2 regions of the Nonomuraea fuscirosea genome follow, and region 2 is predicted to be linked to the other one. Evidence: riboswitches for the same ligand, from Rfam matches in the RefSeq annotation. Region 2 holds a riboswitch; the other holds the start of a gene.
What was found. A riboswitch is a leader RNA that binds a small molecule or an ion and turns the genes downstream of it on or off. The one in region 2 is predicted to bind cyclic di-AMP.

Region 1 (4,366 bases), 5.4 Mb from region 2:
TCCTCCACGTAGCGGTGCTCGTGGGCGTCCAGCCAGACCACCTGGTCGCAGCCGTTCTCCACCGCCTGCCGCTGCGCGACGAAGGCCGCGGCGTAGTTGCCGCCGCACTTGGCGAAGCCGGTGCCGCCGGGGGCGGCCCTGGTGTACTCGGTGGACAGCCAGACGGAGACGGGCTTGATGCCGCCGGTGAAGTACGAGGCCGCCGGCGAGGCGATGACCATGTACTTGTAGGTCTTCGACGGGTAGTTGACGCCCAGCCCCGCCTGGGTGGCGATCATGAAGGGGCGCAGGTAGAGGCTGTGCCCCTCGGTGGTGGGCACCCACTCCTTGTCGGTCTGGACGAGCAGCTCCAGCGAGTCGACGAAGGTCTCCTCGGGCAGTTCCGGCATGGCCATGCGCGCGGCGGAGCGGTTGAAGCGGGTGGCGTTCGCGTAGGGGCGGAAGGTCACGATCGACCCGTTGAGCTGGCGGTAGGCCTTGAGCCCCTCGAACAGCTCCTGCGCGTAGTGGAAGACCGCGGTGGCCGGGTCGAGCTGGAGCGGCCCGTACGGCAGCAGCCGGGCGTCGTGCCAGCCCTGGCCCTCGGTGTAGTCGATCGAGATCATGTGATCGGTGAAGGTCTGCCCGAAACCGGGGTCCGTCAGTACCTGCTCCCGCTCGGCCGCGGTGCGAGCGTGGTCGGATAGCTGCACGTCGAAGCTGAGCTTCTGAGCGATGGTCATGACGGCGGTCCTTCTCTCTGCGGTCTACCGAAAATCTACCGAAATCTAGCGGATGTACGGGATCTGCTTGCTGACTGCGGCCCCGCCGCGGTGAGCGGCCATGCCCGTAAGGGCAGTCCGTACTTCCTATTGTCTCGCCATATGGGATAGCAAGGGGCCAAAGGGATGATTAGTCCTTTTGACACTGAGCGCTGCACGCGTGGCCGCCGGAACCCGAACCCGCACACGAAAAAGCGCCCGGCAGTCCTCCTCGGACCGCCAGGCGCTTGATCGGGGCTAGGCGGTCCTAGCCGGATACTCGCGCGGTGATGTCGTCGCCGATCTCGTGCGTGGTGCGACCGGCCCAGCCGGCCAGGCGCTCGACGATGTCGTCGGCGACCGCCTGCTCGACCTTGGCCGCCTCGGCGCGCAGGCCGAGGTGGTCGAGGAGCATGGCGACGGACAGGATGGTCGCGGTGGGGTCGGCCTTGCCCTGGCCGGCGATGTCGGGCGCGCTGCCGTGCACCGGCTCGAACATGCTGGGCGCGGTCCGCTCCGGGTTGATGTTGCCACTGGCGGCCAGGCCGATGCCGCCGGCGATGGCCGCGCCGAGGTCGGTGATGATGTCGCCGAACAGGTTGTCGGTGACGATCACGTCGAAGCGCTCGGGCTGGGTGACGAAGAACATCGAGGCCGCGTCGATGTGGCTGTAGTCGGTGGTGACCTCGGGGTATTCCTCGGCCACCCGGTTGACCGTGCGCTGCCACAGGTCGCCGGCGTAGGACAGCACGTTCGTCTTGTGGACGAGCGTGAGCTTCTTGCGCGGCCGCGACTTGGCCTGCTCGAACGCGTAACGCACCACGCGCTCGACGCCGTGGGCGGTGTTGAGCGACTCCTGGGTGGCGATCTCGTGCGGCGTGCCCCGCCGCATGACCCCGCCGGTGCCGGCGTAGAGGCCCTCGGTGCCCTCGCGGACGACGATCATGTCGATGTCCTCGGTGGGCGTGTCGGCCAGCGGCGTCTCCACGCCGGGGAACAGCTTGACCGGGCGCAGGTTGACGTAGTGGTCGAAGGTGAACCGCAGGCGCAGCAGCAGGTCGCGCTCAAGGATGCCGGGCGGCACGCTGGGGTCGCCGATGGCGCCGAGCAGGATCGCGTCGAAGCCGCGCAGCTCCTCCAGCACCGAGTCGGGCAGCGTCTCGCCCGTGCGGTGGTAGCGTGCGGCCCCCAGGTCGTAGTGGGTGGGCTCGATCTTGGTGCCCACCGCCTCCAGGACCTTGAGTCCTTCGGCGACGACCTCGGTGCCGATGCCATCCCCGGGGATGACGGCCAAGCGGATGTTACGCGACTCCATGGGCGGTACCTTACCGGCTCGTCTCGTCTGACGAACACACCATCTCAACTTCCGGACGTCCGATTTTTGGGGGTTTACTACCTTTTGACCCATTCGCTAGAGTCCATCGGGCCTAATCCACGCAGCCGCTGCGTGGAGCCGGGGACCCATCTCTCCCCCAGGGGCGAATCGGCGCCCAGCGCGCCGTAGGGCTGTCTTCCAGGCCCGAGCCCGTCAGCTAACCCGGCCGGCCTCATGGAAGGACAGTGCTCTGTCTCGTATCGCCATCGTCCTGGCGGCGGCCGCCGCCGGACTATTCCTGGCCACCCCAGCAGCCCAGGCAGCAACCGACGACGACGACACCACCACCCTGACCGGCGCCGAGATCAAGCGCATCCAGGAGAAGCAGACCCCCGCTCCGCCCTGGAAGGTCGCGATCAGATACGCCATGGACAAGCGCGGCACCCCGTACGTATGGGGCGGCGCGAGCAGACAGGGATACGACTGCTCGGGGCTCATGCTCCGGGCCTACGAGGCGGCCGGGATCGAACTCCCGCGCACCGCCAGCGAACAGTACGGGGCGTTCTCCAGGAAGATCTCCTGGGACCACCTCAAGCCCGGCGACCTGGTCTTCTTCAGCGGCCTCGGCCACGTGGGCATGATCTCCAAACCCGGCTACATGGTGCACTCCCCCCACACGGGCGACGTGGTCAAGGAGGAGAAGCTCTCCGACTGGCGCAGGCAGGCGTTCGTCGGTGCGGTCCGGCCGGACCGCGCGGGCGTACGCCAGTGGAAGCACGTGCTCGAACAGCGTGAGGAGTCCGGCCCCGCCCCGCTCACCGCCTCCGTGTTGTGAGCCGGGGCTAGACGGCGGGTGGGCGGCGGCCGCGCGGGGCCGCCGCCCACCCGCACACCCCCCCGGCCCGCGGGATCAGCCGTCCAGCAGAGCCTGGGCACGCGGGGTGCGGACGTAGAGCACGGACCTGCCGACGCGGTGCTTGGTGACCAGGCCGGCCGACAGCAGCAGGGTGAGCTGCTCGGAGACGCTGGCGGAGGCCAGGCCGGTGCGGCGGGACAGGTCGGTGGTGGAGGCGGGGGCGTCGAGCTCGCCCAGCAGCAGCGCGCGGGAGCGGCCGACGACCGCGGCCAGCGCGCCGGGGGCGGGCGCGGCGCCGCGTTCCCACAGCGTGGCGATGGCGCGGACCGGGTAGGTGATGGCCACCTGGCCCGGGGAGTCGGTGCGGTAGAGGAATCCGGGCCAGACGAAGATGGACGGGGCCAGCAGCAGGCCCTCGCCGTTCAGCGTCCTGGACCACTCCGCCGGGCGGCGCTCCAGGTAGAGGGTGCGGCCTTCCCAGCGGATCGCCGGGTGCAGGTCCGCGAACACCCCGGCGGGGCCGAGTTCGGCCAGTCGCCGGGCCCGATGGAGCAGGTCGCCTTCGAGCAGGGTGCGCATACGCGGCCAGTGCGGCGCCATGGCCAGCCGCCAGTAGGTCTCGATGGCGTCCACCAGCCGGTCGAGGCCGGCGGCCGGATCCCGGTACAGCTCCATGGCACGCCCGGTCAACGAGCCGGGTGTCTCGTCCGCCATGCGGTCGAGGTCCGCGCGGATGATCTCGTGGGGGGTCGCACGCAGCATCGCCAGTTCGCCGGCCAGGTCAGGGAGCGGGCTGGTGGGGACGGGGCACAGGAAGTCGGGGATGTACGAGCCGCCGGGAACGAGGTCGAGCAACGGGGCCAGCTCGCCGCCGAGCCGGGCGCCCACCTGCTTGAACCACGGCAGATGCAGGACGCGCCCGGCGGGGGTGCGCAGGGCGTGGACGCCGGTGGAGACCTCCCTGAGCGGGGAGTACGCGAACCTGATCGAGGTCAGGTCATGGACGGAGAACGTCACGGTGAGCATGCCCGACTCCCCCCATGGATTCGGCTGCCGCCGAATCTATCGCGGAGACCCGTGCCCCGGCCACACCATGGGACACACGACGGGCTCGCCCCACCGCCCAAGTGATCGACCCAAGTGATCGAGCAGGAGAACTCACATGCGCAAGGTCGTGCTCTACCACCTCATGTCCCTCGACGGCATCGCGTACGAGGAGGGCGACTGGCTCGCCGACGACGGCCCCCAGCTGATCGCCTACCTCAACCGGGTCATCGCCACCCAGGACGACGTCCTGCTGGGACGCGGAACCTACGACTACTGGGCCGGCCACTGGCCCACCTCGGACTTCCAGCCGTTCGCCGGCTTCATCAACGCCACCCGCAAGCACGTGCTCACCTCCGGCACGCCCGCCCTGTCATGGGCCGGCTCCACCTTCGTCGCCACTCCCGCGCC
Region 2 (4,366 bases):
CCGGCGGAAACCAGGAACAGTGCCGTCGCCATGGAGAACGCCGCGAGCACGCGCATCATCATGCCTTCATGACGTGCCGCGGACGTGATCGGTTCGACATGATGTGCGCTGGGAGCGATCGGTCGCGGAGGAGCGTCGTTGAGCAGGACAGTACCGGTGATGTTCGGGGACGCGATGTTCTGGGCTTATGACGTGGCGCTCGGGGTTCTCTTCGTCGAAGCGGCGCGGGTCTGTGCGGAGGCGCCGGCGGATCCCCGGCCCTCGTGGTGGCCGGAGCTGGAGCAGGATCTCCGCACCCATGCGTTGGCCGGCAGCAGTTGCGCGGTCCTGCTGGACGGCTTCGGCGAGGACCGGCGACAGGTACTCCTGAACTGCGTCGTGGAGGCGGCTCGCCGGATCGAGGCCCGTGGCGGCGTGCACCGAGCCGAAGTCGCGACCTGGCCCGAACTGGAGGAGAGCGCTCCCGGCTTCCTGCGCGGTGCGGAGCACATCGACGCGGCTCCGCTGGTTGAGCTGGCAGAGGCGCTGGTCGATCTGGCTGCCGGTACGCTCCCTCCCGCTCCGGCTGAGCGGCATTGGTACTACGGAACGCCGGCGGGCCGGATCGTGCAGGGCGGATCGTGATGGGCTGCGAATCGTGCCGGGCGGCGGACAGGCTTAGCTGCCCATGCGCTGGTCATGGCCATTTGTTGATGTTGACGACCGGCACGGCCGTGTTGTAGCGAACGGCCCGGCTTGCTGCCCGGCGGTTACGGCTCCAGTCGCTCGCCACTGGTCGTTTGTCGGATCGCCCCGCCCACGGGACCGCTCGTCTCGGATCTTGATCTACTTTTCGACAGATCCCCATGTCCAGGCGGCTGCTGCCTCACCTCTGTGGGCTGATCGTTTGCTTCATCTTCCGCCGACGGCTTTCGGAGTCGTCGGGTAACCGGGGTCGGCCGGGTTCCACGGCGAGCGGAGCGAGCGGGGGGTTGGGGGATCGAAAGGGGGCGGCAGCCCCCCTTGGGGGATGCCGCCTGGAACCTCGTGGCGCGAAGCGCCCCCTTGTGGAAGGCCTTGTAGTTTCCCCCGAAGCCCCCGCGCGGGCCCCGTACCCCGGAAAGGCGCGAGCGCGCGCCCCACAGTGGGGCGCGCGCTCGTGTCGGCGGGGTTTGTCAGGCGGCGTATTCCGGGTAGCCGTAGCCGACGACCTGCGACTTCGGACGGATGCGCTCCTCGACCTTGCCGTTGCCGGTGTTGCCTTCGATCGTGGAGATGGTGCCGTTCTGGTTGTCCTTCACGACGAAGCCGACGTGCTGGATGTCGCTGAGGGACTTGCCGCCCTTCCAGGAGAAGAAGACCACGGCGCCGGGCTTGGCTTCGCTGCCGAAGCGGTGGTTGGCCTTGAACCACTTGGCGTGGGCGACGGTGTAGGCGTCCCAGCCGACCTGCGGGCGGGCGCCGGTCTGCTCGCCGACCCAGGAGACGAACATCGAGCACCAGGCGGCGTTCAGGTACGCGTTGCGGTTGCCGCCGTCGCGGGCGACGGTTTCGGCGGCGCGCTGGGAGCTGGCGTACCACTGCTGGTACTTGGTGCCGCCGCCCGAGGAGTCCTCGGAGGTGCCGATCTGGGCCTTGGCCAGGGACAGGACCTGGTCGGCCGTGACGTTGACCTTGGTCTCCTCGCTCTTGCCGCCGGCCTCGTGGGCGGCGACGGCGGTGTCCGGGTGCCTGGCGGCGGTGGCCGCGGCTACTCCGGTGGCGGTGTCGGCGTTGGCCGCGATGGGGGCGCCGAGTGCGGAGGCCAGGATGGTGGCGCCCAGGAGGGCGCGGGTGATGCCGGTTTTGGGTGCAGCGGTAAGACGGTACTTGGCCATCGAGGGGGTTACTCCTTGCTTCCATGCCGCTTACCGGGTTAGCTGACGGGTTCGGGCGTGGAAGCTGCCCTACGGCACCGAGGTGCCGATTCACCCCAAGGACGTGGGTCCCCGGTTCCGTACGAAGACGGATTCAGCGGTCACAGGACGATCCTGTGATCTTTCGTGCGATGGTCAGACATAGCCGGACAAACCGGGCGTATGCCTCAAGGTGCCTCATAAGGTAATACATGAGGCAAGAGGATTACAAATCCATAAAAGCGCAGTCAGGTGAGTTGTCTACGCGCGTCGGCCAGAAGTCCCATCATGGCAAGGGATTCATCAAGCGGCATGATCGAGGATTCGGTCCTGCCATCGGCCGTGGCGGCGCGGACTTCGCGAAGCTCCCCGGCGTAACCGTTGTCCGCCGGATCGAGCACGTGCTCTTCCGGCTCCATGGAGGGCCCGGTGAGGAGGATCCGCTCCGGCGCCCAGAACGGCGCCGGGATGTCCGCCCGCATCCGGGTACCCACAACGCTGGCCATGTTCGGGTAATTCCCCAGCAAGGAGGCCGCCACGAGAGCGTGCCGTCCGCCGGGGTAGAGCAACGTCCCGGCCACCTCCGCGTCCACCCCGGTCGGGGCCAGGGAGCCGGTGACGTGCAGGCCCGAGGGCGTGCCGAGGAGCAGCTGAGCCAGGCTGAACGGGTAGATCCCCAGGTCGAGCAGGGCGCCGCCGCCCAGATCGGGCGCCCAGAGCCGATGGGCGGGATCGTACGGGGCGGCGAAGCCGAACGTGGCCTGCACCGAGCGGAGGTCGCCGAAGCGCGGATCGGCCGCGATCGACTGGATGAGGGGGTTGAACCGCATCCACATCGCTTCCATCAGGAACACGCCCGCCTCGCGCGCCAGTCGCACCATCTTCTCGGCGTCGTCCACGCTCGCCGCCAGCGGCTTCTCGCAGAGCACGGCCTTGCCGGCCGCGATGGCGGCCTCGGCCACCTGGAGGTGCTGGGCGTGCGGCGTGGCCACGTAGACGGCGTCGATCGCCGGATCGGCGCACAGCCGCTCGTAGGAGCCGTAGGCCGACTCCGCCCCCAGCGTGGCGGCCAGGGCCTGCGCTCTGGCCAGGTTCCGTGAACCGACGGCGCCGACCCGCATGCCCGGTTCGGCGGCGATGGCCGCCCCCACGGTACGCGCGATGCCGCCGGTCGCCGCTATTCCCCAGGTGAATTCTCGCACGCCGCAGATCGTACAGGAAAGGTAAAAAGATGGTTATGTGGGGATAAATCGGGACAGCCCCAATGTCTCTCCTGTCACAAAAGCGGTGAAGCGCCAATCACGTCACGTTGAACGTGTCCGGGTCAGGACCGATCCGCTGCCCCCTGTTCATCGCCCCGATGGCCGCCATCGTCTCCGTGTCGAGAATGAAGTCGAACACGTCGATGTTCTCCTTGATCCGCGCCGGCGTCACCGACTTCGGGATGACCACGTTCCCGAGCTGCAACTGCCAGCGCAGCACGATCTGCGCCGGCGTCCTGCCGCACTTCTCCGACAGCACCGTCAGCGCCGGGTCGGTCAGCAGACCCTTGCCCTGCCCCAGCGGGCTCCACGCCTCGGTGATCATGCCGTTGGCCTCGTGAAAAGCGCGTAGCTCGCGCTGCTGCAGGTACGGGTGCAGCTCGATCTGGTTGATGGCCGGCGTGATGTCGGTCTCCTCCATGAGCCGGGTGAGCGCGCCGACGGTGAAGTTCGACACGCCGATGGCCTTGGCGCGCCCGTCGCGGTAGATCCGCTCCATGGCCTTCCATGCCTCGACGTACTTGTCCTGCCGCGGCACCGGCCAGTGGATGAGGTAGAGGTCGATGTGGTCCAGCCCCAGCCGGGTCAGGCTCTCGTCGAAGGCGGCCTCGGCACGGCCGTGGTCGCCGTTCCACAGCTTGGTGGTGACGAACACCTTCTCGCGCGGCAGCCCGCTCGCGCGGACGGCCCGGCCCACCCCCTCCTCGTTGCCGTACGCGGCGGCCGTGTCGATGTGGCGGTAGCCGGCCTGGAGCGCGGTGGCGACCGCCTGCTCGGCCTCGTCGGCCGGCACCTGGAAGACGCCGTACCCCAGCTGCGGGATCTGCACGCCGTCCGTGTTGAGCAAGAGCGAGTTCATACTCCCCATTGTTCATGCCGCGTTCCGGCCGGCTTAAGCCGGCCGGGCTACCTTGAAGCGGTCGTGAACGGCCCATCACCCCGCTGGGAGGGCAAGGAGTGGTCGAACAGGCGTCGGCCTGGGTGGAGTCCCCGCTCCAGATGCTGTGCGCCGTCGAGGCCCACCACGCCGGGCTGCTCGGCCCCGCGACGGCCGTCGTGCCCCGCGCGGGCCTGCGGCCGCTCCAGGCCACGCGGCGTGAGCTCAGCATGCTGGAACTGCCCGGCGGCCTCGAACTGGCCGAGCCGCGCGAGCGCATGCCGGGACGCGTGCGGGCGGTCGGGGACGCCTTCTCCGGCCGGGTGCAGCTGCGCTGGCTCACCTCCAGGACC

Region 1: linked by a shared signal. The riboswitch ahead of OIE67_RS01150 (C40 family peptidase) and the one ahead of OIE67_RS26075 (CHAP domain-containing protein) in region 2 are both predicted to bind cyclic di-AMP.

What each region holds. Positions count from the first base shown of each region.
Region 1 covers NZ_CP109074.1:259,512-263,877, reverse strand. The annotation lists gene OIE67_RS01160 (branched-chain amino acid aminotransferase) at 1-722, opposite strand, end outside; gene OIE67_RS01155 (3-isopropylmalate dehydrogenase) at 1,009-2,055, opposite strand; cyclic di-AMP (ydaO/yuaA leader) riboswitch at 2,155-2,302, shown strand; gene OIE67_RS01150 (C40 family peptidase) at 2,483-2,890, shown strand; gene OIE67_RS01145 (ArsR/SmtB family transcription factor) at 2,966-3,937, opposite strand; gene OIE67_RS01140 (dihydrofolate reductase family protein) at 4,074-4,366, shown strand, end outside.
Region 2 covers NZ_CP109074.1:5,702,117-5,706,482, reverse strand. The annotation lists gene OIE67_RS26085 (hypothetical protein) at 1-62, opposite strand, end outside; gene OIE67_RS26080 (hypothetical protein) at 160-624, shown strand; gene OIE67_RS26075 (CHAP domain-containing protein) at 1,155-1,856, opposite strand; cyclic di-AMP (ydaO/yuaA leader) riboswitch at 1,869-2,005, opposite strand; gene OIE67_RS26070 (Gfo/Idh/MocA family protein) at 2,123-3,076, opposite strand; gene OIE67_RS26065 (aldo/keto reductase) at 3,174-3,995, opposite strand; gene OIE67_RS26060 (hypothetical protein) at 4,094-4,366, shown strand, end outside.